3 regions of the Kitasatospora sp. NPDC059648 genome follow, and region 3 is predicted to be linked to each of the others. Evidence: riboswitches for the same ligand, from Rfam matches in the RefSeq annotation. Region 3 holds a riboswitch; each other region holds the start of a gene.
What was found. A riboswitch is a leader RNA that binds a small molecule or an ion and turns the genes downstream of it on or off. The one in region 3 is predicted to bind S-adenosylmethionine.

Region 1 (9,443 bases), on a different contig from region 3:
ACCAGGTCGCCCGGCTGGGCCTGGTCCAGCGAGGGCACCCGGGTGCCGACGTTGCCCTGCTCCTGCGAGGTGCGCGGCAGCGAGACGCCGGCCTGGGCGTACGACCAGACCATCAGGCCCGAGCAGTCGAAGGTGTTCGGCCCGGTGGAGCCCCACACGTACGGCGAGCCCTGCTTGCTCATCGCCTTGGCGACGGCCACGGCCGCGTAACCGCTGGCCGGCGGCAGGCTGCTGAGGTCGACCCGGGCCGCGCCGCGCGAGGCGCGGTCGTCCTGCTGCTGCTGGGCCTTCAGCGCGGCCCGGTCCGCGGCGCTGAGCGAGTTCAGCAGGTCCTGCGCGGCCTTCAGCTTCTGGTTGACGTCCGCCTTGGCCTGGTTGAGGTCCTTGGTGGTGGAGTCCAGCGAGGCCAGCACGGCGGCCGCCTCGGCCTTCTCCTGGTCCAGCCGGCGCTGCTGGTCGAGCAGGCCCTTGAGCGCCTCGGTCTGGCTCTCGCTGGCCTGCTGGACGCTCGACGCCTTGTCCAGGTAGCCGGTCGGGTCGGAGGAGAGCATCAGCTGGACGGACGGGTCGATGCCGCCGGTGCGGTACTGCTCGCCCGCGACCTGGGCCAGTCCGGTCTGCAGCTGGCTCATCTGGTCCTGACTGCGGGCCACCTGGTCCTGCAGCTGGTCGGCCTGCTTGCGGAGCTGGTCGGCGCGCTCCTTGGCGCCGTTGTACTTCTCCGCCGCCTGCTCCTGCTCCTGCTGGAGCTGGTCGATCTGCGCCTTCACGTCGGACGTGTTCGGCTGCGGCGCGGCGTGCGCGGCCACCTGGGCGGAGAGGGCGACCGCGGTCGCAGCGGCAGCGGTGAGCACGGAGACCCGCGCGCGGCTCGGCTGCTTGGGACGGCGGTGGGAGGCCAAGGGACCGGCTCCTTCTTCCAATGGACTCACCTGTTCGGGTGAGATTCCGGAAAATAGGTTTGACGCCAGACCCTAGTGAAGATCTATCCGTTTTGCCACTCCCCCGAAGGCGTGAACTCCGGTTCCCACGCTGACTTCACCGGATCCGCACACCCCGGCGGAAAGCGCCCGGAAAGGGCACTGACCAGCGGTCACGGCAACCGGCCCCGATCAGGGGCGGGCCAGCCGGTTCAGCAGCAGCACCGAGGCCACCGGGCGCGCACCCGCCTTCCGCACGCCCTCCGCGACCTCCCGGTCGGTGGACACCACCACCACCGGACGGCCCTGCGGCTCGGCCCGGACCAGACGGCGGATCAGCTCGTCCGCGGTCTCCCCGGTCCGGCTGAACCGTACCCGCACCCCGCGCGGCGGCGCCATGATGACCGGCACGTCCAGGTCCTGCCCGTCGAACACACAGGTGACCTCCGCCTGGGTGCGCTGGGCCAGCATCGCCAGCCCGCCCAGCAGCCGGATCCGCTGCTGCTCCAGCGGCAGCGCCGGGTACCCGGTCTTGGTCACGTTGTAGCCGTCCACCACCAGGTGCACCTGCGGGATCGCCAGCAGCTGGTCCAGCAGCGCCGGATCGTCCTCCGCCAGGCCGCGCCGGGCCACGTCGTGCGGCGAGGCCGCCCCCGGCACCACCGCCTCCACCAGGTCCGCCGGGCGGATCTGGGAGACCGGCAGCGCCAGCTCGCGCTGGAGGCCCTGCGCCGACTGCAGCACCGTGTCCAGCAGCAGCCGCAGCCGCATGTCCTCGACGCTGCGCCCCTCCCTGGCCGACCGGCGGCCCTGCTCGGCCGCGGTCTCCAGCTCGGACACCCGGTGCCGCAGCCGCCGCGCCTCGCCCTCGGCCGCGCTGCGCTCGCCCGCGGCCTGCGCCTTCGCGGCCTCCAGCTCCCCGGTCACCCGCCGGGTCTCGGCCTGCGCCCGGCGGGTGTCGCTCTCCAGCGACCGCACCTTCTTGCGCAGCGACTCGACCTCCCGCCGGACGCCCTCGAACTCCGCGCGCTGGCGGTCCAGGTCCGCCCGCGCCGCGGCCCGCACCTCGGCCAGCTCGGCCTGCAGTTTCTCCACCAGCCGGGTGGCCTCCGCCGCCGCGTCCTCGGCGCCGGCCCGCTCGGCCTCCTCGCCGGCCTCGGCGACCAGTCGGCTCCAACCCTCGGAGCGCACCAGGTAGGCGGCGGCCGCGACGTCCATCGGATCGGCGGCGCCGGGAACGGTGCCCGATTCCAGCGCCTTCACCAGGTCCGGCTGGCCCAGTCGCAGCCGCTCCGCTATCCGCACCCGGAAGGCCGGCTCGGACTCCAGCGCCGCCGCCAGCGCGGTGGCCGCGTACTTGGCCCGCCGCGCCGGGGTGAACTTGACGTACTGACGCAGGCTCTGCGGCAGCTCCGCGGGCGGCAGCCCGCCCAGCGCGTCGGAGGCCAGCCCGACCACGCGCCGGCGCACGCCCTCCGGCAGCGGCCGGTCCAGCTTCTCGACCACGCGCTCCGCGGCGGCACCGGAAGCGGCGGCACCGGAACCAGCGGCGGCGCCCTCCGACACGGCGGTCTCGGACGGGACCGTCCCGGCGGCCGGCTCCGGTGCCTGCGCAGCGGGCTGAAGCCCCTGCGCTTCGCCGGGCTCCCTCGCTGCGTCCACCACGTCCTCGGCTCCGATCCTGGTCCAGCGGGTGCGGCTCGCGGCCGCCCCTGTCGTCACGCTCCGTGCGTCTTGTCTGTATTGTCCCGTGCGGTGGGCGGCCGCGTCGCTCACCGCCCACCGCACCCGCGGGGTCAGCCCTGCTCGGCGGGGGTCTCCGCGCCCTCGGCGCCCGGGCGGGCCACCAGCTCGACCTGGTCCACGGCGTTGCACCAACGGCAGCGCACCGACTCGATCGTCTCGCTGAGCACCTCGGTCTCCTCGACCTCGGACTCGCCGGCCAGGTCGAAGTGCAGGAACTCGGTCACCCGCGCGGTGCGGGTCACGTCGAAGCGGGTGAGGTTGCCGCACAGCGTGCAGCGCCAGCGCGTCTCGGCGGTCAGTGCGGGGACGGTCATTGGGGATCCTCTCGGCTGGTCCCTGGGTGGGCTAGGCGCTCCCCCCGGAGCCCCGGCGTCGGCGGCGGGAGACGGGATTGCCCGCCCCCAGCCTATTGCCTGGGGCAACCACCCCGACCACCGGTTGCCGGAACACGGTGGCTAGCCCACCTGCCGTAAACCGCCGTGTCACCTGCCGCGCGCGGAGGGATGCTTGGCCGCATGGCGCTCGCGGCCCCCGACCACACGGAAGCGCGGGGCGACCGCCCGGCGGTGCCCGCACCGGCGGTCACCTACGCCCTGATCGCGGTCAACACCCTGCTTTTCCTGCTCGGCCCGGCCGCCGGTCTCAACCCGCTGTACGGCACCGGCCAGGCCCGGATCTGCGCCGAGCAGCGGTACGAGCAGCGCTGGGGCGCCGTCCCCGCCGAACTGCTGACCGGCCACCCGCTCACCGCCGAGCAGCTGGCCGCGGGCCCCGACCCGGTCCCCGGCTGCCCCGCCTCCCCCACCCCGGGCAAGCGCCCGGCGGTCTCCGCCCTCACCGGGCTGTTCCTGCACGCCGGCTGGCTGCACCTGCTGGGCAACCTGCTCTTCCTCCATGTCTTCGGCCCCACCGTCGAACGGCGGATCGGCCGGACCAGGTACCTCCTCTTCTACCTGGCCGCCGGGAGCCTCGCCTCGTACGGCTTCGCGCTCGCCGAGGCGCACTCCCCCGGCTCCACGCGGGTCCTGATCGGCGCCTCGGGCGCGATCTCCGCCGTGCTCGGGGCGTACCTGCGCCTGCACCCGCGGGCCAGGGTGACCACCCTGGTGCCGCTGCTCCTCTTTCTCCCGCTGCGCTTCCCCGCCTGGCTGGTGCTCGGCCTCTGGTTCGCCCTGCAGTGGTGGTCGGTGCACTCGGCCGGTCCCGGAGTGGCCTACCTGGTGCACGTGATCGGCTTCTCGGCCGGCTTCCTCTACGCCTGCACCATGGTCGGACACCCCCCGAGACGCCCCGGTCGAGGCCCGATACGCTGGCCGCACCCCACGAAGGAGCGCTGAACAGTGATCACCGCCATCGTCCTGATCAAGACCAGTGTCGACCGCATCCCGGAGATCGCCGAGGCCATCGCCGCGATCGAGGGGGTCAGCGAGGTGTACTCGGTGACCGGCGGCTACGACCTGGTGGCGATGGTCCGGGTGCGCCGCCACGACGACCTGGCCGAGGTCATCCCGGGCCGGCTGAACAAGGTCCCGGGCGTGGCCCACACGGAGACCCAGATCGCCTTCCGCACCTACTCCCAGCACGACCTGGAAGCGGCCTTCGCCCTCGGCCTGGACGAGTAGTCCCGCCCTGGAGCGTGTCTTTCCGATCACGCCCTAGCGGCGGCTGTCGGCGACGCAACGGCCGCCCTCGTTGCGGTAGTTCCACGCTGCGCCGTCGGTGACCAGCTCGCGGACGGCGGTCAGGAATCGCTCGACGTGCTCGTCCGGCGTACCGGCCCCGAAGCTCACCCGGATCGCGTTCAGGCTGCGCTCCCCCGGGAGCGAGGGCTCCGGCGCCCCGCACTCGGACGGCGCCACGTCCTCGTCCCCGAGCAGCGTCCGCACCAGCGGGTGGGCGCAGAACAGCCCGTCGCGCACCCCGATGCCGTACTCGGCGGACAGCGCGGCCGAGAAGTGCGAGCTGTTCCAGCCCCGGACGACGAAGGACAGCACCCCCACCCGGGCGGAGCCCTCGCCGAACAGGTTCAGCACCTTGACCTCCGGGATCTCCGCCAGCCCCGCCGTCAGCCGATCGACCAGCTGCCGCTCCCGGGCCTCCAGCGCGTCGAAGCCGGCCTCGGTCAGCGCCCGGCAGGCCGAGGCGATCGCGTAGGCGCCGATGACGTTCGGCGAGCCGGCCTCGTGCCGGGCCGGGCCGGTGTGCCACTGCACCGCCACCGAGCCGTCCGGCTCCCGGGCGACCGTCCGGGTCGCCCCGCCGCCGGCCAGGTACGGCTCGGCCGCGTCCAGCCAGTCCGCCCGCCCGGCCAGCACCCCGGCGCCGAACGGGGCGTACAGCTTGTGGCCGGAGAAGGCGATCCAGTCCACGCCCAGCTCGCGCACCGAGACCCGGTGGTGCGGGGCCAGCTGGGCGGCGTCCAGCACCACCCGGGCGCCGTACCGGTGCGCGGTCTCGGTCAGCTCGGCCACCGGCCACAGCTCGCCGGTCACGTTTGAGGCGCCGGTGACGCACAGCAGCTTCGGCCCCTCGGGCGCCGCGGCGAGCGCCGCCTCCAGCGCAGCCACCGCCTCGGCCCGCGAGCGCGGCGCCCGCAGGTAGCCGACCTCCAGCCCGGCGTGCGCCCAGGGCAGCAGCGAGGCGTGGTGCTCGGTCTCGAAGGCGAACACCCGGGTGCCGGCCGGCACGGCCGAGGCCAGCAGGTTGAGCGAGTCGGTGGTGGCGCGGGTGAAGACCACCTGGTCGCCCTCGCGCAGGTCGAGGAACTCGGCGACGGTCCGGCGGCTCTGCTCGAACAGGTCGGTGGACAGCTGCGAGAGGTACCCGGCGCCCCGGTGCACGCTGCCGTAGTACGGCGCGTAGGCGGCGACGTCGTCCCAGACCCGCTGGAGCGCCGGCGCGCTGGCCGCGTAGTCGAGCGCCGCGTAACCGACCTTCTCTCCGCTGGCGAGCGGCACCTGGACGTCGTGGCCGAGGACGGCGAGCGGAGCGTGGAGATCGAGGGAGACGGACATGAGGGTGCACTCCTTCTAGGGGTGAGGGACCCCGGGAGTGCTCGTCGTCCGGTGTCCGCGCTTGTCGCACGGACGGTTTGCCCGGCGACCCGGTCCTCACCCAGGGCACCCCGCCACGGACGGAGGGTTGCCGGACAGCCAGCTGGGGCTTCGCGCTGTCACTCATGACCTGGCGAAGACTCTAGGTCGGGTCCGTCGGACGGTCAAACAGGTATCCACCATCCGGACGGTGTTCTCGCCCGCCCACCTCCGGAGCGCTCGGACCCGGCGCCGACGCATCGGCCCGGGCCCTCAACCACCGCCTCAGATCCGGCTGGTGGCCTCCGACCAGCGCCGCAGCAGGTCCTGCGCCGCGCCCGAGTCGATCGCCTCGGCCGCCCGGACCATGGCGGCCGCGAGCTGCTCCGTCAGCGGCGCGTCGCCGAGGTCCATCGCGACCAGCGCCGCCGCCGTGTTCAGCAGGACGGCGTCCCGCACCGGCCCGCGCTCCCCGGCCAGCAGCCGGCGCGCGACCTCGGCGTTGTACGCGGCGTCGGCCCCGCGCAGCGTCTCGATGCCGACCAGCTCGATGCCGACGTCCCGCGGATCGAAGGCGGTCTCGGTGACCAGCCCGTCGCGCACCACCCACACCCGCGAGGTGGTGGTGATGGTCAGCTCGTCCAGCCCGTCGTCGCCGCGGAACACCAGCGCCGTCGCCCCGCGCCGGGCCAGCACGCCCGCGATCAGCCCGGCGAGCCGGGTGTCGAAGCAGCCGATGGCATGCGAGGTGACCTTCGCCGGATTGGTCAGCGGGCCGAGGATGTTGAAGGCGGTCGGCACGCCGAGGTCGCGCCGCGCGGTGGCCGCGTGCCGCATGGAGGGGTGGAACTTCGCCGCGAAGCAGAAGGTGAGCCCGACCTCCTCGGCCACCTCGGCCACCCGCCGGGCCGACAGGTCGAGTGCCACCCCGAGTTTCTCCAGCACGTCCGAGGAGCCGCTGGAGGATGAGGCGGCCCGGTTGCCGTGCTTGACCACCTTCGCCCCGGCGGCGGCCGCGACGATCGCCGACATGGTGGAGATGTTGACGGTCTTCGCCCGGTCGCCACCGGTGCCGACGATGTCGACCGCCGGGCCGGGGATGTGCAGCGGCTCGGCGTGTTCGTACATCGCGTCGACCAGACCGGCGATCTCGTCGACCGTCTCGCCCTTGGCCCGCAGCGCCACCATGAACCCGGCCACCTGGACGGGGGACGCCTCGCCGCTCATGATCCGGTCCATCGCCCACGCGGTGGAGGAGCGGTCGAGGTCCTCCCCCTTCAACAGCGCCGCCAGGAGGTCCGGCCAGGTGCGGACCACCTGCGCGGGGTCGGTACCACCGTTCGCAGGGTTCACGTTCACCATGGCTGACTCCAGCTGTTGTCGGTTCCCCCGCGCCGGGGGACGTCCGTACGGATGGAGCCAGCCTATCGAGCGGCGGGGCGCCCGGCCCCGGCCCTCTCCAGGAGTGAGACGACAGCGCTCAGCGTGCGACCGGGGCCCGCTTCTCCAGCCGGGCCCGCAGCAGGGTGGCGACCGCTCCGGCCAGCGCCACCGGGTCGACCGGGTGGGAGATCGCGGCGTCGGCCCGGCTCCAGGCGGCGAGCCAGGAGTCCTGCGGCCGGCCGATCAGCACCAGCACCGGCGGGCAGCCGTAGATCTCGTCCTTGAGCTGGCGCCCGAGGCCGAGCCCGCCGGCCGGGACCGCCTCGCCGTCCAGCACGCAGAGGTCGATGCCCCCCTTCTCCAGTGCCTTGATCACCGCGGGGGTGGTCGCGCACTCCAGATAGGACAGCTCCGGAAGATCCTCGGCGGGCCGGCGGCCGAGTGCCGTCAGCACCTGCTCGCGGGTGTTGCGGTCGTCGCTGTAGACGAGGACGGTGAGCGTCTCGTCGGTCGTGTACGCCATGGGCCCTGCTCCCTCAAGTGTGATCCGGACCACGTTCACCTGACCCGGATGCTACTCCCGTTTCCCCCGTCGCCGGTCCCCCTCGCGCACGTTCCTCCCCGAGCCGCCCCGCCGACGGCTCACCCACCCGGAGGACGGCCCGTCACCCGGACCCCGCCGGTCCACCCGGACGGCGGACGCGGCACCCTCTCCCCTACACCCGGCACTGCGCCGCCCGTGCGACGACGCACCGGGCAAGGGGGTGGCGGGCCCGCCCGAGGAACCGTCAGAAAAGGGACACGCCGCTGCTCAGCCCCCGTGCGGGCACCCCGTCGCCCTCCAAGCGGGCATACCGCACGCACCGGACACTCCGAGGGACACCCCCCGACGTGAAGACGGAATAAGGGACCGACATAATGTCCGTCGTGGCGACAGCAACAGCAACAGAAACCGGGCACGCGCACGGATCGGTCAATCGACCGAACATGGTCAGCGTCGGAACGATCGTCTGGCTCAGTTCCGAGCTGATGTTCTTCGCGGCGCTCTTCGCGATGTACTTCACGCTCCGCTCCGTCAAGGGAGCCGAGTTCTGGGCCGAGAAGGCGCACGCCCTCAACGTGACGTTCTCCTCGATCAACACCACGATCCTGGTGCTCTCCTCGCTCACCTGCCAGCTCGGCGTCTTCGCCGCCGAGCGCGGTGACGTGAAGAAGCTCCGCGCGTGGTTCGCCCTCACGTTCTTCATGGGCGCGATCTTCATCGGCGGCCAGGTCTACGAGTACACCGAGCTGGTCAAGAACGACGGCCTCTCGCTGTCCTCCGACCCGTACGGCACGGTGTTCTACCTGACCACCGGCTTCCACGGTCTGCACGTGACGGGCGGTCTGATCGCCTTCCTGCTGGTCCTGGGACGGACGTACGCAGCCAAGCGCTTCACGCACGAGCAGGCCACCGCCGCGATCGTCGTGTCCTACTACTGGCACTTCGTCGACGTCGTGTGGATCGGCCTGTTCGCGACCATCTACCTGATCAAGTAACCAGCTGATCAGGTCGCTGGCCACCGGCTGCGGCCCCCGCCCTCACCGGCGACGGGCCGCTTCTGCCGGTGCCGACGCTCCCACCGACCGACCGCGCGCGCAGCCTTGGACAGGCAGCCTCGTGCCGGCCAGACCGGCCGCCGGGTGCACCCACCAGTCGACCAGATCCTGACACCGGGGTTATTCCGTGAAAAAGCTCTCCGCACGACGGCGCCACCCATTGGCGGCGCTGGTCGTCCTACTTCTCGCCCTGGCGGCAACCGGGGGGCTGTACGCCGCGTTCGCGCCCGCCGACAAGGCGCAGGCCGACGTCGCCGCGCAGTCGCTCGCGATCGATGAGGGCAAGAGGCTCTTCGCCGTCGGCTGCTCCTCCTGCCACGGCATCAACGGCCAGGGCAGCAGCGAGGGTCCGAGCCTGGTCGGCGTCGGCACCGCCGCCGTCGACTTCCAGGTCGGCACCGGCCGCATGCCGGCCCAGCAGCCCGGCGCCCAGGTGCCGCGCAAGCCGAAGATCTACACCCAGAGCGAGATCGACCAGCTCGCCGCGTACATCGGTTCGCTCGGCCCCGGCCCGATCGCGCCGAAGCCGGAGCAGTACAACTCGACCGACCCCCAGGACATCTCCAAGGGTGGCGAGCTGTTCCGCACCAACTGCGCCCAGTGCCACAACTTCGCGGGCCAGGGCGGTGCCCTCACCAAGGGCAAGTACGCCCCGTCGCTGGAGGGCGTGGACGCCAAGCACATCTACGAGGCCATGCAGACCGGCCCGCAGAACATGCCGTCGTTCCCGGACAGCACCATGCCCGAGGAGCAGAAGAAGCAG
Region 2 (9,443 bases), on a different contig from region 3:
GGCGGCCAGACGCTCGCCGAGCAGCTTGCGCATCGGGAGGTCTCGCCAGCCGAGGTTGGCGGAGAAGATCGCGATCCCGTTCCTCTCGTCGATCGTGCCGGGGACGGCCACGCCGGCCGCCGCCGGAGCGACGCCGAAGCGGGCGCGGCCCTCGTCGGCCAGGTCGGCGGCGAAGTCGAGGATGGTGGTGACGACGGCGTCGGTGCCGTGCTCCCGCCCGGTCGGCCGGCGTGCTTCGAACAGCACGGAGCCGTCCTGGGCGAGCAGCGCGGCCTTCATGCCGGTGCCGCCTACATCGAGTGCGATGACGTGCTTCACGGAGGACAGTTTCCCTTGGTCGGGTAGAAGAGGTCTAGTCCAGTTGCCGGATTGGTCTGGTCCATACTGGGTGAGCTTTGTCTCTGCCGCGGGGGGTGTGCGGGCCTGCGCCAGGGTGCGCGCGAGGGCTTCCGTTCACCCTTTGTTGCGCATCGTGCAACGGAACGGGGCACTTCGGTAACTACTCGGCGGGATCGGCCGAGTGGTGTGGACCAGTGGACGAACGATTTGGCAGTCTTGTGCTCCCCCCTGCCGGATTTCCCTCATCCGGCCGTATTTCCCCCGAAGGCGGTACCCGCGTTGGACAGGCGCGCCCACGTTTCCATCCGTGTGCTCGGAACGGCGCTGGCCGGAGCACTGGTGCTCACCGCGGTCAGCGCGTGCAGCGGGCAGGGCAACGGGCCGGTCACGCTCAAACTGGTCGCCGCGGACTACGGGGAGAACGCCGAGACCAGTTCCAAGCACTACTGGGACGAGGTCTCCAAGGCCTTCGAGGCGGCCAACCCCGGCATCAAGGTCCAGGTCGAGGTGGACAGCTGGACCGACATCGGCAGGAAGGTCGACGACATGATCGCGGCCGGGAAGGCGCCGGACCTGCTGCAGACCGGCGGGTTCGCGGACCAGGTCGCGGCGGACCGGCTGTACCCGGCCGCCGACGTGCTCTCCATGGACGCCCAGGCCAAGTTCATGGACAACTTCTCGCACGCCGGGCAGGTGCTGGGCACCCAGTACGGAATCCCGTTCGTGTCGTCCTCGCGGGTCCTCTTCTACAACAAGGCGGTCTTCCGGCAGGCGGGGATCACCCAGCCGCCGACCACCTGGAACGAGCTCCGCGCGGCGGCCGAGAAGATCAAGGCCAAGGTGCCGGGGGTCACCCCCTACGGGCTGCCGCTCGGGCCCGAGGAGGCGCCGGCAGAGTCGATGCTGTGGACGCTGAGCGGCGGCGGGAGCCTGTCCGACGACGTCGGCAACTACACCATCGACAGCGACCAGAACCAGGCGACGTTCAGCTGGCTGAAGAACAACCTGGTGAGCACCGGGCTGACGTACCCGGACCCCGGCAAGATGAACCGCACGCCGGTGTTCCAGGACTTCGCGGCCGGGAAGGTCGCGATGCTCAACGGGCACCCCACGCTGCTGCGGATGGCGTCCGCCAGGAACATCGAGTTCGGGACGGCGTCGATCCCGAAGAAGGACGGCGTCGGGCGGACCGGGAGCCTCGGGGTCGCGGACTGGATGATGGCGTTCAAGGCCAACGGGCACAGGAACGAGATCAAGAAGTTCCTGTCCTTCGTGTACACCAAGGACTACCAGCTGAAGTTCGACGAGCAGTACAACCTGCTGCCGGTCACCCAGGACGCCTTCAGCCAGATGTCCTCGGACCCCAAGCACGCGGACCTCAAGCAGTTCGCGGTCGGGCTGTCCAACGCGAGCTTCTACCCGTTCGGGGACCCGGCCTGGGGCGAGGTCAGCAACCGGATCAAGGCGGGGATCGCGCAGGCGGTGACCGGGGATCCGAAGCAGGTGCTCGACGGGCTGCAGGACGCGGCGGTGAAGGAGGCGGCCCGGGTCCGGAAGCAGTAGCGGACCCGGACCGGTTTCGGCCGGTTTCGGCCGGTCCGGTTTCGGTCAGGGGAGGGTGATCGCGTAGGCCTTGCGGAGGGTCTCGTGGACCGTCCAGGTGGTGCGGTCGCCCTCGCGCAGGACGGCGCAGTCGCCGGGGCCGACGGTCAGGGTCGGGCCGCCTTCGACCTCGATGGTGGCCCGGCCGCTGAGCACCACGAACATCTCGTCCGCCTCGACGTCGGTGACCACGCCCGGGGTGATCTGCCAGATGCCGCGGAGCTGGCGGCCGTCGGGGGACTCGGAGAGGACCTTCCCGGTCACCTCGGGCGTGCCGGAGACGACCTGGGACGGGTCGAGGGGTTCGGGGGTGAGGTCGGCGGCGGGGATGTTCAGGGCGAAGCTCGTCATGAGGGCGACCGTAGTGCGGCGGGGGCGGGTGTGCGGGGCGCAGAGTGTGTCGGGGTTCGGCGGGAGAATGACACTCCGTAGGTCCGTGGGGGATGCGCGGAGGTGTTTTCGGTGGGTGAGCTGAGTGAGCGGGACCGGGCGGTGCTGGCGCTGGAGGGGCGGCAGTGGCGGACGGCGGGGGCCAAGGAGCGGGCGATCCGGGAGGAGTTGGGGCTCTCCTCCACTCGGTACTACCAGGTGCTGAACGGGTTGTTGGACCGGGAGGAGGCTTTGGCCTTCGCTCCGGTGTTGGTGAATCGGTTGCGGCGGGTCCGGGAGGGGCGGCGGGCGGCTCGTTGACGAGGAGTGGGGGTGGGGAGGTGGGTGGTGGGCGCGCGGGAGGAGGCGGGGGCGCCGACCGCGTGGGTGGGCCGGGGATGGGGGTATGGGGGGTGGTATGGGTTTTCAGGAGATGTTCGTGCCGGCCACTGATGCCGGGCGGGATGGGTTGAGGGCGATTCTGGCGGGGCCGGGGGAGGCGGTGGTCGCGCTCGACTTCGATGGGACTTTGGCGCCGATCGTGGCGGATCCGGGGGCGGCGCGGGCGCATCCGGGGGTGGTGGGGGCGTTGCGGGGGTTGTCGGCCGTGGTGGGGGCCGTGGTGGTGGTGACCGGGCGGCCTGCGGAGGTGGCGGCGGAGTTCGGGGGGTTCGCGGGGGTGCCGGGGCTGGTGGTGTTGGGGCACTACGGGGCCGAGCGGTGGGAAGGGGGCGTGGTGACGGCGCCGGAGGTGCATCCGGGGGTGGCGGGGGTGCGGGTGGCGTTGCCGGGGGTGTTGGCGCGGGTGGGGGCGCCCGAGGGGACGTGGGTGGAGGACAAGGGGCGCTCGGTGGCGGTGCACACCCGGCGGACGGGGGCGCCGGAGGAGGCGTTGGAGCTGTTGCGGGCTCCGGTGGGGGAGTTGGCCGCCGAGTACGGGTTGGTGGTGGAGCCGGGGCGGCTGGTGCTGGAGCTGCGGCCGCCGGGGGTGGACAAGGGGGCGGCGCTGACCGGGTTCCTGCGGGAGCGCGGGGCGCGGTCGGTGCTGTACGCGGGGGACGACCTGGGGGATGTCGCGGCCTTCGCCGCGGTGGAGAAGCTGCGCGGGCAGGGGCTGGCCGGGCTGCTGGTGTGTGCCGGCGCGGTGGGGGACGCGCCGGTGCGCGAGCTGGCCGACCGGGCGGATCTGGTGGTCGACGGGCCCGAGGGTGTGGTGGAGCTGCTGAGTGCCCTGGGGGAGGCGGTCAGAGGGCGTTGAGCTGGTCGAGGAACCACTGCTGCGGGGGGAGCGCGGTGGCCGCGGCGGCGAGGCGCTTGGTGCGGTCGGCGCGTTCCTCCGGGCTCATGGCGAGTCCGGCGTGCAGGGCTTCGGCGGTGGCGATGACGTCGTAGGGGTTGACGGTGAGGGCGTCGTTCCCCAGCTCGGCGTGGGCGCCGGCCTCGCGGGAGAGCACCAGGGCGCAGCCGTGGTCGGAGACCACGGGGACCTCCTTGGCGACCAGGTTCATGCCGTCCCGGATCGGGTTGACGAGTGCCACGTCGGCGAGGCGGTAGGCGGCCAGGGAACGCGGGAAGTCGTCGTTGACGTGCAGGACCAGGGGTTGCCAGGTGGGGGTGGCGAACTCGTCGTTGATCTCGTCGGCGAGGCGCCGGACCGCGGCGGTGTAGTCGCGGTACTCGGCGAGGTCGGTGCGGGAGGGGTAGGCGAAGGCGATGTGCACCACCCGGTCGTGCCATTCGGGGCGGGTGCGGAGCAGGTGCCGGTAGGCCTGGAGGCCGCGGACGATGTTCTTGCTCAGTTCGGTGCGGTCGACCCGGACGATGGTGCGGCGGTCGCCCACGGCGGTGCGCAGGGCCGCGAGGCGTTCGTCGACGTCGGGGCGGTGGGCGCGCTCGCGGAGGAAGTCGGCGTCGGCACCGAGGGCGTGGACGCCGAGGTGCGTGGTGCGGCCCTCGTGGGTGACGGTGAGCTGCTCGTGGTCGACGGTGGCCCCGAGGAGGTCCTCGCAGCAGGCGGCGAAGGAGCGGGCCCAGCGTTCGGTGAGGAAGCCGGCCCGGTCGGCGCCGAGGATGCCGGTGAGGACGGCGCGCCCGACGTCGTCGGGGAGCAGCCGGTAGTACTCGGGCGGGGCCCAGGGGGTGTGGGAGAAGTGGCCGATCCGCAGGTCGGGGCGGGCCGCGCGGAGCAGGGCCGGGGTCAGGGAGAGGTGGTAGTCCTGGACCAGGACCGCGGCGTTCGGGGCGGCTTCGGCGGCCAGGGCGTCCGCGAAGGCGCCGTTGTACGCCTGGTAGGCGGCCCATTCGGTGCGGAAGTCGGCGTCGAAGGAGGGCGCGGTGGGGGTCGCGTAGAGCAGGTGGTGGACGAACCACAGGGTGGAGTTGGCGACGCCGTTGTAGGCGCGGGCGAAGGTCTGCGGGTCGATGCCCAGCATCCGTACGGCCTGGCCGCCGACGTCGTGCCCGGCGAGGTCGAGGCGGCCGTCGGGGGCTTCTCCCGCGGCTCGGCGGTCGGCGTCGCCGAGGGCGGCGCAGACCCAGACGGCGTGGGGGTCGGCGATCGCGGAGAGGCCGGAGACCAGCCCCCCGCCGCCCCGGCGCAGGGTCAGCGTGCCGTCGGCGGCGGTGCTGAACGACACCGGTCCCCGGTTGGAGGCCACCAGGACGGGGGCGGTGCCGGTCGCACTCGAACATTCGGTCGATGAATCGGCCATGAGTCCTCTTTTTGGGTCTGCCCGTTCACCCGTTAGGGCGGAATTCGAGCGTACGGCGGAGCGGAGGGCGGCGCAGCCGTACAGTCGGAGACCTGCAGGACGCAGCGTTCAGGGCTTGGCCGTCGTGAGGATCCGCAGGGGCCGAGGGGGAAGCCTCCTCGGCGAGGACTGCGTTGTCGTCGCGAGGCGGAGGAGTCACGGTGGGGATGTTGCCGGTTGGCGGACATCGCAAACCAACCGCCGGGGCAACCGGCGAAACCGCAGCAGCCGCACTGCTCGGGTCCGTCACCCGTCGGTGCGGCGCTTCGCGTATTCGGGGACGGTGCGCATCGGGGGGCGCTCCAGGGCCGTCACGGGGTGGGTGTGGGCGGCGAAGGAGCGGGTTTCCGGGTCGCGGGTGAACTGGGTGAGGTGGGGGTGGACGAGGTCGGCGGAGGCCTTGAGGCGGTGGGTGCGGTCGAGGCGTTCCAGGGCGGTGCGGTAGATGGTGGCGGCCATCCGGCCGAGAGCCTGGCCGTCCTGGTGGCGGTGGTGCCGGACGCCGACGTCGACCTGGGCCAGGGCGTCCAGTCCGGCCAGGTCCAACGCGTCGACCAGCAGGCCGAGTTCGACGCCGTAGCCGGTGGGGAAGGGCAGCCGTTCGAGCAGTGAGCGGCGGGCCGCGTACTCGCCGCCGAGCGGCTGGACGAAACCGGCGAGTTCCGGCCAGTGGAGGTTGAGCAGGGGGCGGGCGACGAGTTCGGTGACCCGGCCGCCTCCCGCCGGGACGATCGCGCCGGACTCGGTCTCCAGGGGGCGGTCGTACATGGCCTTGACCAGTTGGATCTCCTCGTCGGTCAGCAGCGGGCCGATGATGCCGGAGACGAAGGCCGGGTCGAACTCGCGCAGGTCGGCGTCGACGAAGCAGACGATGTCGCCGCGGGTGACCAGCAGGGAGCGCCAGAGCACCTCGCCCTTGCCGGGGACGGCGGGCAGCCGGGGGAGGATCGCGTCGCGGTGCTCCACCCGGGCGCCGGCCGCGGCGGCGACGGCGGCGGTGTCGTCGGTGGAGCCGGAGTCGACCACGACGAGTTCGTCGACGAGGGGGATCCGCTCGATCAGCTCGCGGCGGATGGTGCGGACGATGTCGCCGACGGTGGCCTCCTCGTCGAGCGCGGGGAGGACGACGCTGACGGTGCGGCCGGTGCGCCGCTTGGCGTCCAGCAGGGTGTGCACCGGCCGGTCGGCCGCGCTCCACGAGCGGCGGCGGAGCCAGGACGCCGCCTGCGGGAGGAGTGCGGGGGTCGGTTCGGCGGGCACGGTGACTCTCCTCGGCGGGCTGGGTGGAACGGGCCATCTCGCTTGGCGGACGGTCCCTTTCGGGGCGGACGCCTTCGGATACAGTCTTCGTACAGCGGATGGACCTTTGCACGCCGGGGTCGCCGCTGAACCATAACTTCACATGCTCATCCAGAGGGACTGAGGGAACGGCCCGTTGACGTCCCGGCAACCTTCTCGCTCGGCTGTCGTCGACAGGCCCCGGCGGGACAGGTGCCAATTCCGGCCCGTGGTGCGACCGCGCCACGGGGAAGATGAGGAGAGAGGCCTCCGCCATCATGGCTATCGACACCGCCGCACCCTTTTCCGTCGACCTCGGCCCCGCCGCCGCGCTGTCCTGTCGGGAGTGCGGCACCCGCTTTCCGCTCGGCCCCAGCTTCGCCTGCCTGGAGTGCTTCGGGCCGCTGGAGATCGCCTACGAGTTCGGCGGTGAGGGCGCCGAGGAGCTGCGCAAGCGGATCGAGTCCGGCCCCGCGTCCATCTGGCGCTACGCGCCGCTGCTGCCGGTTCCGGCCGACGTGGCCTCGAAGCCCAACCTGAACCCCGGCTGGACCCCGCTGGTGAAGGCGGACAACCTGGGGCGGGAGCTCGGGTTCACCGCGCAGCTGCACGTGAAGGACGACTCCGGCAATCCGACCCACTCGTTCAAGGACCGGGTGGTGGCCTGCGCGATCGAGGCGGCCCGGGCGTTCGGGTACACCACGCTGTCCTGCTCCTCGACCGGCAACCTGGCCGGCGCGGTGGGCGCGGCCGCGGCCCGGGCCGGGTTCCGCTCGTGCGTCTTCATCCCGCACGACCTGGAGCAGGGCAAGGTCGTGATGGCCGGGGTGTACGGCGGTGAGCTGGTCGGCATCGACGGCAGCTACGACGACGTGAACCGCTTCTGCTCGGAGCTGATCGGGGACCCGGCCGGCGAGGGCTGGGGCTTCGTCAACGTCAACCTGCGGCCGTACTACGGCGAGGGCTCCAAGACGCTGGCGTACGAGATCTGCGAGCAGCTGGGCTGGCGGCTGCCGGAGCAGATCGTCGTCCCGATCGCCTCGGGCTCGCAGCTGACGAAGATCGACAAGGGACTGCAGGAGCTGGTCGAGCTGGGCCTGGTGGAGGACCGGCCGTACCGGATCTTCGGCGCCCAGGCGGAGGGCTGCTCGCCGGTGTCGGCCGCGTTCAAGGCCGGCCGGGACGTGATCAGGCCGGTGAAGCCGGACACCATCGCCAAGTCGCTGGCGATCGGCAACCCGGCGGACGGCCCGTACGTGCTGGACATCGCCCGCCGGACGGGCGGGGCGGTCGAGGACGTCACGGACGCGGAGGTCGTGGCGGCGATCCGGCTGCTGGCCCGGACCGAGGGCATCTTCGCCGAGACCGCGGGCGGGGTGACGGTCGGCGTGCTGAAGAAGCTGGTCGAGACCGGGCAGCTGGACCCGGCCAAGGAAACCGTCGCGATCAACACCGGCGACGGCCTGAAGACGCTGGACGCCGTCTCCGAGGCCGGGATGACCACCGTGATCCGCCCGACGCTGGACTCCTTCCGCGCCGCCGGCCTCGCGTCCGCCTGAACCACCCCACTCCCGCTAGGAGAGCCATGAGCGCCAACGTCCGCATCCCCACCATCCTGCGCACCTACACCGGCGGCGCCGCCGAGGTGACCGCCGAGGGCGCCACCCTGGCCGAGGTCATCGCCGACCTGGAGCAGAACCACGCGGGCATCTCCGCCCGCATCCTGGACGACACCGGCAAGCTGCGCCGCTTCGTGAACGTGTACGTGAACGACGACGACGTGCGGTTCGACGAGGGCCTGGCGACCGAGATCAAGGACGGCGCGAGCATTTCGATCATCCCGGCGGTGGCCGGCGGCTGCTGAGCCGTTCCCGGCCCGTTCCGGCCCGCTCCGCGGCCGCCCGTGCGTACGGAATTCCACTCTCCGTACGCGCGGGCGGCCGCTTGCATTTCGGCGGGAATATTCCGGGTCCAGTCGGAGTAGAGTGTGGCTCGGCTGGGAAAAGGGCGTCCCCTCCCGGCTCGCGGGGCGCTTCGCCCGAGGGTGTCCGGACGCTGGGACCGGCCCGTCAAACATGTCAGGCAGATGTCAGAATTCCTGCGGGCATTTGGGTAATTCGTCCGCTATGTCCGGCGCGGAATGCCGAGTTCCTCCCGATTTGTTCGGTGTTGTCACTTGACGGGGCTGCGGAATTCCCGGCGGTTGACCCTGTTGCAGAGGGCGTCGATCCGGATACATTCAGCGGCGGTCGACGTAATCACCCGCTCACGGAAGCCGTCCGGGGTTCCCGTGCGGAGGATTGCGGCGTGCACGGCTGCGCTCAGGGGGGGTTCCCCGGGCCGGCCTCCAAACCAGACCCGGGCCCGCGACCTGCGGGACCGTGAAGGGCCAGCACAGCACTAGGGGAGTTCGGAATGGCTCAGGGCACCGTCAAGTGGTTCAACGCGGAGAAGGGCTACGGCTTCATCGCGGTCGACGGTGGTGCGGACGTCTTCGTCCACTACAGCGCGATCCAGATGGACGGCTACCGCACCCTCGAGGAGGGCCAGCGGGTCGAGTTCGAGATCTCCCAGGGACAGAAGGGCCCGCAGGCGGACATGGTCCGCGCGGCGGTCTGACCCCTTCCGAATCCAGGAGCTCGGCCCGGCCCTCGGCTGGTGACCACTCGTTTCTCGACGGGCCCGTACGACACGCGTCGTACGGGCCCGTTCGCGTTCCCCCGCGGGTTCGCACGGGAGTCGGTGCGGGCCCGGACGACGGCTCGCGGGTTGCCGATTGGGCTTGCACTCGACCACCCGGAGTGCTAATCATTGGCGTTAGCACTCACAGTGTGAGAGTGACAGCGGACCGGGTCGGTGAGGCTCCGGGGAGCGGCAGGGGAATGGACCTCCGCGCACCAGGGCCGTCCGTCGCGGGCACCCCTTGGTCCGAGCAGTCGACCGTGTCCCGGAGGACCACTTCTGATGGCCAAGATCATCGCCTTTGATGAGGAAGCTCGCCGCGGCCTTGAGCGTGGCATGAACCAGCTCGCCGACGCAGTGAAGGTCACGCTCGGCCCCAAGGGTCGCAACGTCGTGCTGGAGAAGAAGTGGGGCGCCCCCACG
Region 3 (9,443 bases):
AACGGGCGCTCTTCCTCGCCGACGCGCTGGTCTCCGGTGGATCCGACTCATCTCGTAGGGCCCGCAGAGTGCGCAAGGCGATGCGAGCCGAAGCACTGGCTCTCTATCAGCGTGCCGCCGCACACCGCTTCGGTTCACCCGCCGAGCGCTGGGCGGCGTCGTTCGCCTGGGCTCGTCTGATGGCCGAGGAACAGAACGTGGACGGCGCCCTCGAAGGTCTGAGTGCGGCGATCGACGTACTGCCGCAGCTCGCCTGGCCGGGCCTGTCCAGAGAGGACCAGCTGCGCCCGCTGGGCGGCAAGTCCGAGGCCGTCTGCGATGCGGCGGCGTTGGCCATCCTGCTGGGGAAGCCCCAACGCGCGGTGGAGCTCCTCGAAGAGGGCCGGGCGCAACTCCTCTCGCACGCTCTCAACGTGAACGCGGACCTCGAGGACGTCCGCGTGCTCGACCCTGCGCTCGCCGAGAACCTGGAAGCCGTCCGCCGCCAACTGACCGACAACGGCCCGTTCACCTCCGACCGATGTCTCGCCGCGGAGGACACCTTCGCCCACGCCGGCCGGAGACGTGAGCTCTACCTGCGCTGGACGGACCTGGTCGAACAGGCCCGCCGACTTCCGGGAATGGCCGGGTTCCTACGCCCGCCGTCGTTCGACGAGCTGGTTCACGCGGGAGATCACGGACCTGTCGTCCTCTTCAACATCAGCGGCGTGCGCTGTGACGCGCTCATCCTTACGCAGGGGACCGTCGTCGTGGTTCCCCTTCCCGCGTTCGACCGCGAGAAGGCCGAGGCCAGGGCACAGGCGCTGGCCGCACTGTTGGAGGCGGCGGACTCCTCGATCGAGGGCGGCGTCGAGGAACTGCGGGAGTACCTGGCCGATCTCCTGGGCTGGCTCTGGAAGAGCCTGATCCGGCCGGTGATGGACCGCCTTGGGAGCAGCGGGTCGCGCAACGGCCGCTCCCACAGGCCGATGCGCCTGTGGCTCTGTCCGACGGACGTTCTCAACCGCTTGCCCCTCCATGCCGCCGGTCTGCTCCCCGAGGACCCGTACGACGGCGAGTCCGCTCCCCCTGACCTGCTCGTGGACCGCGCTGTCTTGTCCTACGTCCCGACCCTCCGTTCCCTGCTGTCCGCACGAGAGGAGGGCAAGAACCGGCCCGCTCGCGCTCCGCGTCTGCTGGCGATCGGCGTCGGGGGGCTGGAGAGCGGCACGGCCGGGCTGAGGCCCCTGGCACACGTCTCCGGCGAGATCGACGCGGTCGTCGCGCGGTTCCCGGGTGCCACGCCGCTGAAAGAACAGGATGCGACCCGGGAGGCGGTGCTGGCCGCGCTGCCCGCGCACGACTGGCTACACTTCGCGGGTCACGGCAGCCAGGACGCCTCGACCCCCGACGGAACCCTCTACACCTGGGACGCAGTCGGCAGCGACTACCTCAAGGTCACCGACATCTCCGCCCTGCGTCTGCGCGCTGCGGAGCTCGCCTACCTGTCGGCGTGCCAGACGCAGCGTGCCACCGTCGACCACCCCGACGAGCCGGTGACCCTCGCCGGGGCGCTTCGGCTGGTCGGCTTCCGGCACGTCATCGCCACCTACTGGGGCCTGCGCAGCAGGTCCGCCCGACAGGCGGCCGTCGCCTTCTACGACCACCTGCTTGCCGGACGGTCCTCCGACGACCTGGCGCTCAGCTCCGACGACGCCGCAGCCGCACTCCGGTCGGCTGTCCGACAACTCGTCCGCGACCGGCCCGAAGCACCGGAGATCTGGGCGGCACTGGTCCACGTCGGACCGTAGGCCCGCCGCCCACTCCCCTCGGCAAGCGCGGCCGCCTGTTCGGCGGGCTGGAGGAACTGCGGGGGCACCCGGGCCATCGGGGGTGCTGACAGGTCCCCGGCGGGCCAGGCGGCTCAGAGGTCCTAACAAAGGCCTTGGACGTGTCGGTGCGTGATCAGGCAGGTGGCGAGGCCGAGGCAAACGGCGACCCGCCGACCAGCGTGCTCTCCTCTGCCACGACGTACCGCTTCACCGGCCCAGGCGGAGGCCGACCCGGATTCTTCCCGACCTCCCCGACCAGCGAGCCGTGATCGTTGGCAGTCAGACGGTCAAGGCCCACGTCTCCCGAATTCTGATCAAACTGAGCCTCCGCGACCGCTCCAAGCGGTCGCCCACGCCCAGGTGAAATCACGACTCACCGTCATGAACGTCCGGATGCGGGGCCAGAAGCTACTGTCGCGTTTCTTGCCATGGCCGCGTACGAGAGGCTTGCGCCCCCGTTCAGGCAGGTCATCGGTGTTCGGGGTTCTCGAAGTCGAAGCGGCAGCCGGCGTCCCACTCCGAGCGCTGGTTGCCGTACGCCGGGATGCCGCCGGCGTCCTTCAGCATGCGGGCCAGGTCGAGCTGGTTCCAGGTCATGAAGGTGGTGTTGCGGTTGGTGAAGTCGTTGTCCGGGCCTCCCGACCCCTCGTCGAGGTACGAGGGGCCCGGGCCTGCTTCGCCGACCCAGCCGGCGTCGGCCTGCGGCGGGATGGTGTAGCCGAGGTGCTGGAGGCTGTAGAGGACGTTCATCGCGCAGTGCTTGGCACCGTCCTCGTTGCCGGTGATCAGGCAGCCGCCGACGCGGCCGTAGTAGGCGTACTGGCCTTCGGAGTTGAGGATCGAGGAGCAGGCGTAGAGCCGCTCGATGACCTTCTTCATCACGGAGGAGTTGTCACCGAGCCAGATCGGGCCGGCCAGGGTGAGGATGTCGGCGGCCATCACCTGGGAGTAGATGACCGGCCAGTCGTCGGTCTCCCAGCCGTGTTCGGTCATGTCCGGCCAGACGCCGGTGGCGATGTCGAGGTCGACGGCGCGCAGGACGTCGACCTGGACGCCCTCGCGCTGGAGGATGCCGGTGGAGACGTCGATCAGGCCCTGGGTGTGGCTGCGTTCCGGGGAGCGCTTGAGGGTGCAGTTGATCACCAGGGCGCGCAGGTCGCGGTACGACGTCGTCGGGTCCGACACGGCTCCTCCTTCGGCGGGCGGGGGCGGGCGGGAGGCCGATCGGGTGGCGGGCTCCCGGGCACAGCTCACCAGGCCGGTCCGGTGCGCGCTCGCGGAGCTGGGCCGGTCGCCTGACGGCGGGCGCCACCGGGATCCGCGGCGGCACGGCACGGCACCGCCACCTGCCCGCGCCGGAGCCCGTCGATGTCACGGTGATGGGTCCCGGGGCTTCGGGCGGGCAACCCCTGTCCGACCGAACGCCTGGTCAGCAGCGTGAACTCGCCCGCACCCGTGGCGCCGAGGGGACGAGTGACCGCCATGATCGCGCTGACCGCTACCAGCCTGCCCGTCGACGTGCCGGACATCGACGTCATGGACATCGACGTGGACGTCGACCTCGCCCTGGCGGGTGACGCCGACCCGGACCTCCCGGCCACCGTGGTCCGGATCAACGCCTGGCGTCCGGACTCCTACGACCTCGGCGTGCTCTACGACGACGCCAAGGAATTTAGATGTCTGACGTACACTCAAATACCCGAAGCGAACCTGCACTTGGTCCGTGCGGGGCGGCGGGTGGCGGCGGTCTTCTACCGCGGGAAGGCGGGCGGTAAACCCCCTCACACCGGAGGGTTGCCGCACCGGAGGCCGGGCGGGTGGTGTCGGAATGGTAAGAAGCGTGTCCCGACCGTTGGTGGGACTCCCGTGCCTGGATAGACTCGCGCGGCCGACCGAACGCCAACTCCGGTTCGGTACCGGAACAGCGCAGCACCACCCAGGACACCAGGCAGTCTGCCGCCGACGACCATGGGGGTCTCCATGCAGTTCCGCACCAGAGCATCGCTCGCCACCGCGACCGCAACGTTCGTCCTCGCCGCCGTCGCGGGCGGCGCACCGGCCGGTGCGAGCACGGCCGATGGCAGCACGGACGGCGCGAGTGCGGCCCGCCCGCCGCTCGCCCTGATCTCGCCCGGCGATCCGTACGCCACCTGCGACCTCTCCGCGGACGGCCCGGGCACCAACCACCCCTCCGCCGAGGACGAACCGTACGCCGCCTCCAATCCGCTCGACCCGGCCGAAACGATCACCATCTACCAGCAGGACCGCTGGTCCAACGGCGGTGCCCGGGGCCTGAGTTCGAGCTACACCACGGACGGGGTGCACTTCACCCAGACCGCGCTGCCGTTCACCCACTGCGCGCCGGGCGGCCTGGCCTACCAGCGGGCCTCCGACGGCTGGGTGAGCTTCGGCCCGGACGGCACCGCCTACGCCAGCGCCCTGCTCTTCGACGCCACGACGCCGCGCAGCTCGGTGGCGGCGGCCACCTCCACCGACGGCGGCCGCAGCTGGCAGCACGTCAGCGAGTTGATCAGCGACAACGACCCGGCGATCACCGACGACAAGAACGCCGTCACGGCCGACCCGGTGCACCCGGGCGTCGCCTACCAGGTCTGGGACCGGATCGACCAGCTCAGCAGCCCGGCACCCTACTTCGACGGGCCGGGCTACATCTCCGTCACCCGCGACCACGGCCGAACCTGGAGCCCGGCGGAACCCTTCGTCGTCACCAGCACGACGCCCAACACCCAGACCATCGGCAACCAGATCGTGGTCGACCCGCGGACCGACACGCTGTACGACTTCTTCGACTCGATCACCTTCACCGACGGGACCGCCACCACCGTCAGCGACGTGCACTTCGGCATGGTCACCTCGACGGATCAGGGGCGGACCTGGAGCCAACCGGTCCGGGTCGCCGCCGACACCTCCGTCCCCGAGGTCGACCCGAACGCGCCCACCGACGCCACCAAGTCGCTCCGGGGCGGCGCCGGACTGCCGAGCGTGGCCGTCGACCCGCAGACCGGCGAGCTCTACCTCGCCTACGAGGGCTCGGAGACCACCGGCGGCCGGTACGACGCGATCCAGCTGGTGCACTCCACGGACGGCGGCCGGTCCTGGAGCGGCCCGACCCGGATCAACCAGGCCCCGGGCGCCCCCGCGTTCACCCCGTCCATCACCGTGACCGCCGACGGCACCGTCGCCGTCAGCTACTACGACCTGCGCTACCTCACCCCGGGCGACACCACCACCCTGCCCACGGCCGCCTGGCTGCTCAGCTTCCCGCGCGGCGGCGAGGACAGCCCGGTCGAGCGGCAGATCTCGCCGGTCTTCGACTGGCTCCAGGCGCCCTTCGCGGGAGGCCACTTCCTCGGCGACTACCAGTCACTGATCAACGACGGCCGCCGGATCCGCCCGGTGATGGTGACCGCCAACGACGCACAGCCTCTGAACTCCACCGATGTGTACAGCGGCCGCTTCCAGCCCGGCACCCTGCGCAGCCCGGCCGCCGGCACGCCGAGCGCGCAGGCCGCGCGCGCCGCGGCGCCCGTCGCCGCCCCGCGCTCCGTCCAGCACCTGCGGCGCTGACCCGGGCGGGCGGGTCGCACGGACGGCGTCCCGTGGCTCCCGCCGACTTGAGGCGGACCGCGGGACGCCGTCCGTCCGGGTTCGGGAGACTCAGGCCCGCACCGCCGTGCCTGCAGACGCCGTGCCCGCAGGCGTAGTACCCCCAGATGCCGTGCCCGCTGGCTCCGTCTCCGCAGGCACCGTCTCCGCAAGCACCCTCTCCGCGGCTGCGACCTGCCAGGCCGCCCGCCCGAGCACCAGGCACAGCGGGGTGTAGAGCAGCAGGTTGAGCCAGTAGAAGGTGTCGCCGGGGTCCGCCCAGGCGCCGGTCACCCACACCAGTCCGACCGCACCGCGGACGAGCAGTCCGCAGGCCACCGCCCGGCTCCCCCAGCGCGGCAGCAGGGCGGGCAGCCGGCGGCCCAGAGCCGGCAGCCGCCCGCCGCGGACCAGCACCAGCGCCGCGCCCGAGAAGAGCATCCCCGCGAGCGGTACCAGCCCCTGCGGGGTGAACGGCACCTGGGTGTTGAGCACCAGCTGCGAGAGCCGGGTGGTGCCGGCCACCGGCCAGGTGCGCCCGGTGGCCCAGTACAGGTGGACCAGGCCGTCCACCGCCAGCACCGCTCCGACCGCGGTGGACCTGCTGCTGATCTTCGTCGACTTCATACCGTCACCTCACGGGGTCTCAGGACGCTCGGACACCCGAAGGAGCACCCCGCCGACCGAACCGTTCCTGTGACGAGGAACACTGCACCGGGCAAGATCCGCAGGGAACGTTTCGCCGCTCCGGGCCCTCCCTCTACGGATCCCGGACCCCCCGGATCCCGGTCGCTGACCGACGACCGACGACCGACAGCAGAGCAGAGAGCGGAGACAGCACCATGCAGGAGCCACCGCCCGGCCTTGCCGAGCTGGTGAGAGCCGCCCAGGGCGGCGACCAACTCGCGGTCGGCCGACTGCTGGACCTGATCACCCCGTACGTCCGGCGGCTCTGCGGCCCGATCGCACTCGACGACGGCGCCGACGCGACCCAGGAGGCGCTGATCGTGGTCTTCCGCAAACTGCGCCAACTCCAGGATCCCGAAGCGCTGTACGGCTGGGTCCGGGCCATCGCGGTGCGGGAGGCGGTCCGGTGCGCCAACCGGGCGGCACGCTCGCGGCCGGCCGAACTCGGCGAAGTCCCCGCGCCCGGCGACCCCCAACTCGCCGCGGACATCCGCGACGTGCTCTCCCGGCTCTCCCCCGGGCACCGCGCCGTACTGCTGATGCGCGACCTGGAGGGGCTGGACGAACGTCAGACCGCGGCGCTGCTCGCGGTCGCGCCCGGGACGGTCAAGTCCCGGCTCTCCCGGGCCCGACTCAGCTTCCGAAAGGCGTGGCAGCAGTGACCGACACCCCGATGCCGCAGTGGCCCGTCGCCGACTTCGACCCGGTCCGGCGGCTGCACGTGATCGCCGCGACCGCGCCGGGGGCGGCCCGGATCGGCGAGACCGTCCTCGACGCGCCGTTCGAGCGGGTCTGGGCGCTCGCCCAGGACCTGGAGCGCACGATGCCGCTCTGGATCCCCGACGTCCGCACGGTGCGACTCGTCCGCCCCGCACCTTCCGGTTCGCTGTCGGCGGCTTCGCTCCAGGCCCGGATCCACGGCCGCACCCGGCTCCGGGCGGCGTTCAGGATCGACCTCGCACCCGGCTGGTGCCTGATGCAGAGCCGCCTGGTGCTCGGCGGGATGGCGGCCCGCCCGGAGAGCGACCGCACCACCCGCTTCGCCTTCCTGGGCGGCCTGCGGTTCCCCGGCGCGCGCCTCCTCGCCCCGGCGCTGCGCCCGTTCACCGGGGATCCGCTGGCGCGGTTCGCCGCCCTGCTCGACGAGGAGTAGGGACACCGGGCTGCCGGTCAGGACCGGTGCAGGGCCTCGGTGAGCCGGGCCGCCGCCTCGACGACGGCCTGGGACAGCCGGGCGCCGGGGTGGCGGGTGAGCCGTTCGATCGGACCCGAGACGGACACCGCCGCGACCACCCGGTTGGACGGGCCGCGCACGGGTGCGGACACCGAGGCCACCCCGGGTTCGCGCTCGCCGATGGACTGGGCCCAGCCGCGGCGCCGTACACCGCTCAGCGCGGTGGCGGTGAAGCGGGCGCCCTGGAGGCCGCGGTGGAGGCGCTCGGGCTCCTCCCAGGCCAGCAGGACCTGGGCCGCGGACCCGACCTTCATCGGCAGGGCGAGGCCCACCGGGACGGTGTCGCGCAGCCCGAAGAGGCGCTCGGCCGCCGCCACGCAGATCCGCACGTCGCCCTGCCGGCGGTAGAGCTGGGCGGTCTCGCCGGTGAGGTCGCGCAGTTGGGTGAGGACCGAGCCGGCCGCTGCCAGCAGGTGGTCCTCACCGGCGGCCGCCGAGAGCTCGGCGAGTCTCGGACCGAGGACGAACCGGCCCTGCGTGTCCCTGCCGAGCAGGCGGTGGTGTTCCAGCGCGACGGCGATCCGGTGGGCGGTCGGCCGCGCCAGGCCGGTGGCGTCGACGAGTCCGGCCAGGGTGGCCGGACCGGCCTCCAGGGTGCCGAGGATCGAGGTGATCTTGTCGAGCACGCCGACGCCGCTCGTGTTCTCCACGTTCTCCATGGACGGGTACTCCAGTCTCGAATCCCGTGGGCCGCGGGTTGGTCCGGCACACGGGCGCTCCGGTGGGGCGGGGAGCGGGGTGGTCAGCGAGGACAGGCCTGCGGAAGCGGCCGATTACCTGCGCCGGACACGAGACGGGTACGCGAAAGGGCCTGGGCGGGAAGCGCCCGGGCGAAGGACAGCACAGAGAGCACCGTGTCTCCTCATCTTTCCCGCGCCACGTTGGCGACAGGCCGGAGTTGGCACTGATCCCGGACGGCACGGCGCGTACTTCGGACGCCGGATCGAACGGGGAGTTGCCGGGGCTTCGTAGGGCCGGTCCCTCCACCCCTCTGGATGATTCGCGACGAACCATACAAGACTTCCCGGGCGCCCCGCCAAACTTCTCCCCGGACCGCACACCCCGCGCCCACCCGACCTCGGCGAGGGGCCGGTCACGCCCGGGCGCGGCGGACGATCAGCATGTCCTGGGAGTGGCCGATGGCGTAGCCGCCGTCGGGCCGGGCGAAGTGCTGCCGGACGTAGGCGGTGAGGGCGCCCCTGGTCGGGCGGGCGTCGAGGGTGACGAGGTCCGCGACGTTGACCATGAACTCGGCGACGTCGACGGCTTCGGCGAGGTGGGACGTGCGGTAGTGGAGGGCGAGGGTCTCCAGGGCGTAGCCGTGGGACGGGTGCCGGACGCGCAGGCGGTCGAGGAGGGGACGCAGGTCGTAGTGGACGCCGGTGAAGTGGGCGGCCATCCGCATGCAGGGGCTGTCAGGGTTCTGCAGGACGACCAGGAGGACGCCGCCGGGGGCCGTCCAGTCCAGGGCGCGGGTGACGGTGGGGAACCAGTCCGGTTCCGGGACGTAGTAGAGCACGTGGGAGAGGTGGACCAGGTCGCCCGGCTCGGGCGGGGCGGCGCGGTCCAGCGGTTCGGGGAGGAGCAGGGCGTCCGGGCAGGCCGCGGTGAGCTTCTCACGCATGGCCGCGCTCGGCTCGACGGCGATCGTGCGGTCGAAGTACCGGGCCAGGTACGCGGTGGTGCGGCCGTCCCCGGCGCCGAGGTCCAGCAGGACCCGGCGGCGCGGGAGGGAGGCGGCGATCTCGCCCAGCCGGGCATGGGTGCGGGGCTTCTCGTCGGTGCCCGCGAGGAAGAGGTCGAAGGCCCGGCGGTAGTCGTCGCCCGAGGTCTCCAGTACGCGGACCGGATCCGTGTCGGCGGTCGTCGGCTGCTCCATCGGGCGGCCCCCTCCTGTGGTGTGCGGTCGGCGCTCGGCCCGGGTCGGCGCCCATTGCAGCCCGGCACGGCGCCTGCGGCGTGCAGGGACGTTCCTGCCCGCGTGTTGCGGGCACGGCAAGGTGACCGGGCCGATGCCTGGGCCGCCCTTCGTCAATCCGCCGACGACCAACTTCACCTGGTGGGGTGGTTAGCAGTCGCTGATGCGGGCGGGTTCGGGACGGTGA

Region 1: another riboswitch for S-adenosylmethionine. It lies ahead of ACFV1W_RS11780 (aminotransferase class V-fold PLP-dependent enzyme); the one in region 3 lies ahead of ACFV1W_RS20905 (IclR family transcriptional regulator).
Region 2: another riboswitch for S-adenosylmethionine. It lies ahead of thrC (threonine synthase); the one in region 3 lies ahead of ACFV1W_RS20905 (IclR family transcriptional regulator).

The regions. Positions count from the first base shown of each region.
Region 1 covers NZ_JBHWDU010000014.1:60,164-69,606, reverse strand. The annotation lists gene ACFV1W_RS11805 (NlpC/P60 family protein) at 1-902, opposite strand, end outside; gene ACFV1W_RS11800 (NYN domain-containing protein) at 1,113-2,426, opposite strand; gene ACFV1W_RS11795 (hypothetical protein) at 2,717-2,980, opposite strand; gene ACFV1W_RS11790 (rhomboid family intramembrane serine protease) at 3,182-4,003, shown strand; gene ACFV1W_RS11785 (Lrp/AsnC ligand binding domain-containing protein) at 4,007-4,288, shown strand; gene ACFV1W_RS11780 (aminotransferase class V-fold PLP-dependent enzyme) at 4,322-5,680, opposite strand; SAM riboswitch class IV at 5,733-5,850, opposite strand; gene trpD (anthranilate phosphoribosyltransferase) at 5,984-7,060, opposite strand; gene ACFV1W_RS11770 (hypothetical protein) at 7,179-7,604, opposite strand; gene ACFV1W_RS11765 (heme-copper oxidase subunit III) at 8,000-8,620, shown strand; gene ACFV1W_RS11760 (c-type cytochrome) at 8,808-9,443, shown strand, end outside.
Region 2 covers NZ_JBHWDU010000001.1:66,061-75,503, forward strand. The annotation lists gene ACFV1W_RS00330 (ROK family protein) at 1-318, opposite strand, end outside; gene ACFV1W_RS00335 (extracellular solute-binding protein) at 649-1,902, shown strand; gene ACFV1W_RS00340 (cupin domain-containing protein) at 1,948-2,292, opposite strand; gene ACFV1W_RS00345 (DUF3263 domain-containing protein) at 2,404-2,631, shown strand; gene otsB (trehalose-phosphatase) at 2,744-3,568, shown strand; gene ACFV1W_RS00355 (trehalose-6-phosphate synthase) at 3,555-5,021, opposite strand; gene ACFV1W_RS00360 (glucosyl-3-phosphoglycerate synthase) at 5,307-6,320, opposite strand; SAM riboswitch class I at 6,464-6,599, shown strand; gene thrC (threonine synthase) at 6,617-7,897, shown strand; gene ACFV1W_RS00370 (ubiquitin-like small modifier protein 1) at 7,924-8,202, shown strand; gene ACFV1W_RS00375 (cold-shock protein) at 8,754-8,957, shown strand; gene groL (chaperonin GroEL) at 9,303-9,443, shown strand, end outside.
Region 3 covers NZ_JBHWDU010000033.1:58,021-67,463, forward strand. The annotation lists gene ACFV1W_RS20870 (CHAT domain-containing protein) at 1-1,790, shown strand, start outside; gene ACFV1W_RS20875 (flavodoxin family protein) at 2,280-2,996, opposite strand; gene ACFV1W_RS20880 (hypothetical protein) at 3,285-3,689, shown strand; gene ACFV1W_RS20885 (neuraminidase (sialidase)) at 3,792-5,399, shown strand; gene ACFV1W_RS20890 (DUF3995 domain-containing protein) at 5,490-6,044, opposite strand; gene ACFV1W_RS20895 (RNA polymerase sigma factor) at 6,260-6,766, shown strand; gene ACFV1W_RS20900 (hypothetical protein) at 6,763-7,257, shown strand; gene ACFV1W_RS20905 (IclR family transcriptional regulator) at 7,275-7,988, opposite strand; SAM riboswitch class I at 8,198-8,340, opposite strand; gene ACFV1W_RS20910 (class I SAM-dependent methyltransferase) at 8,432-9,217, opposite strand.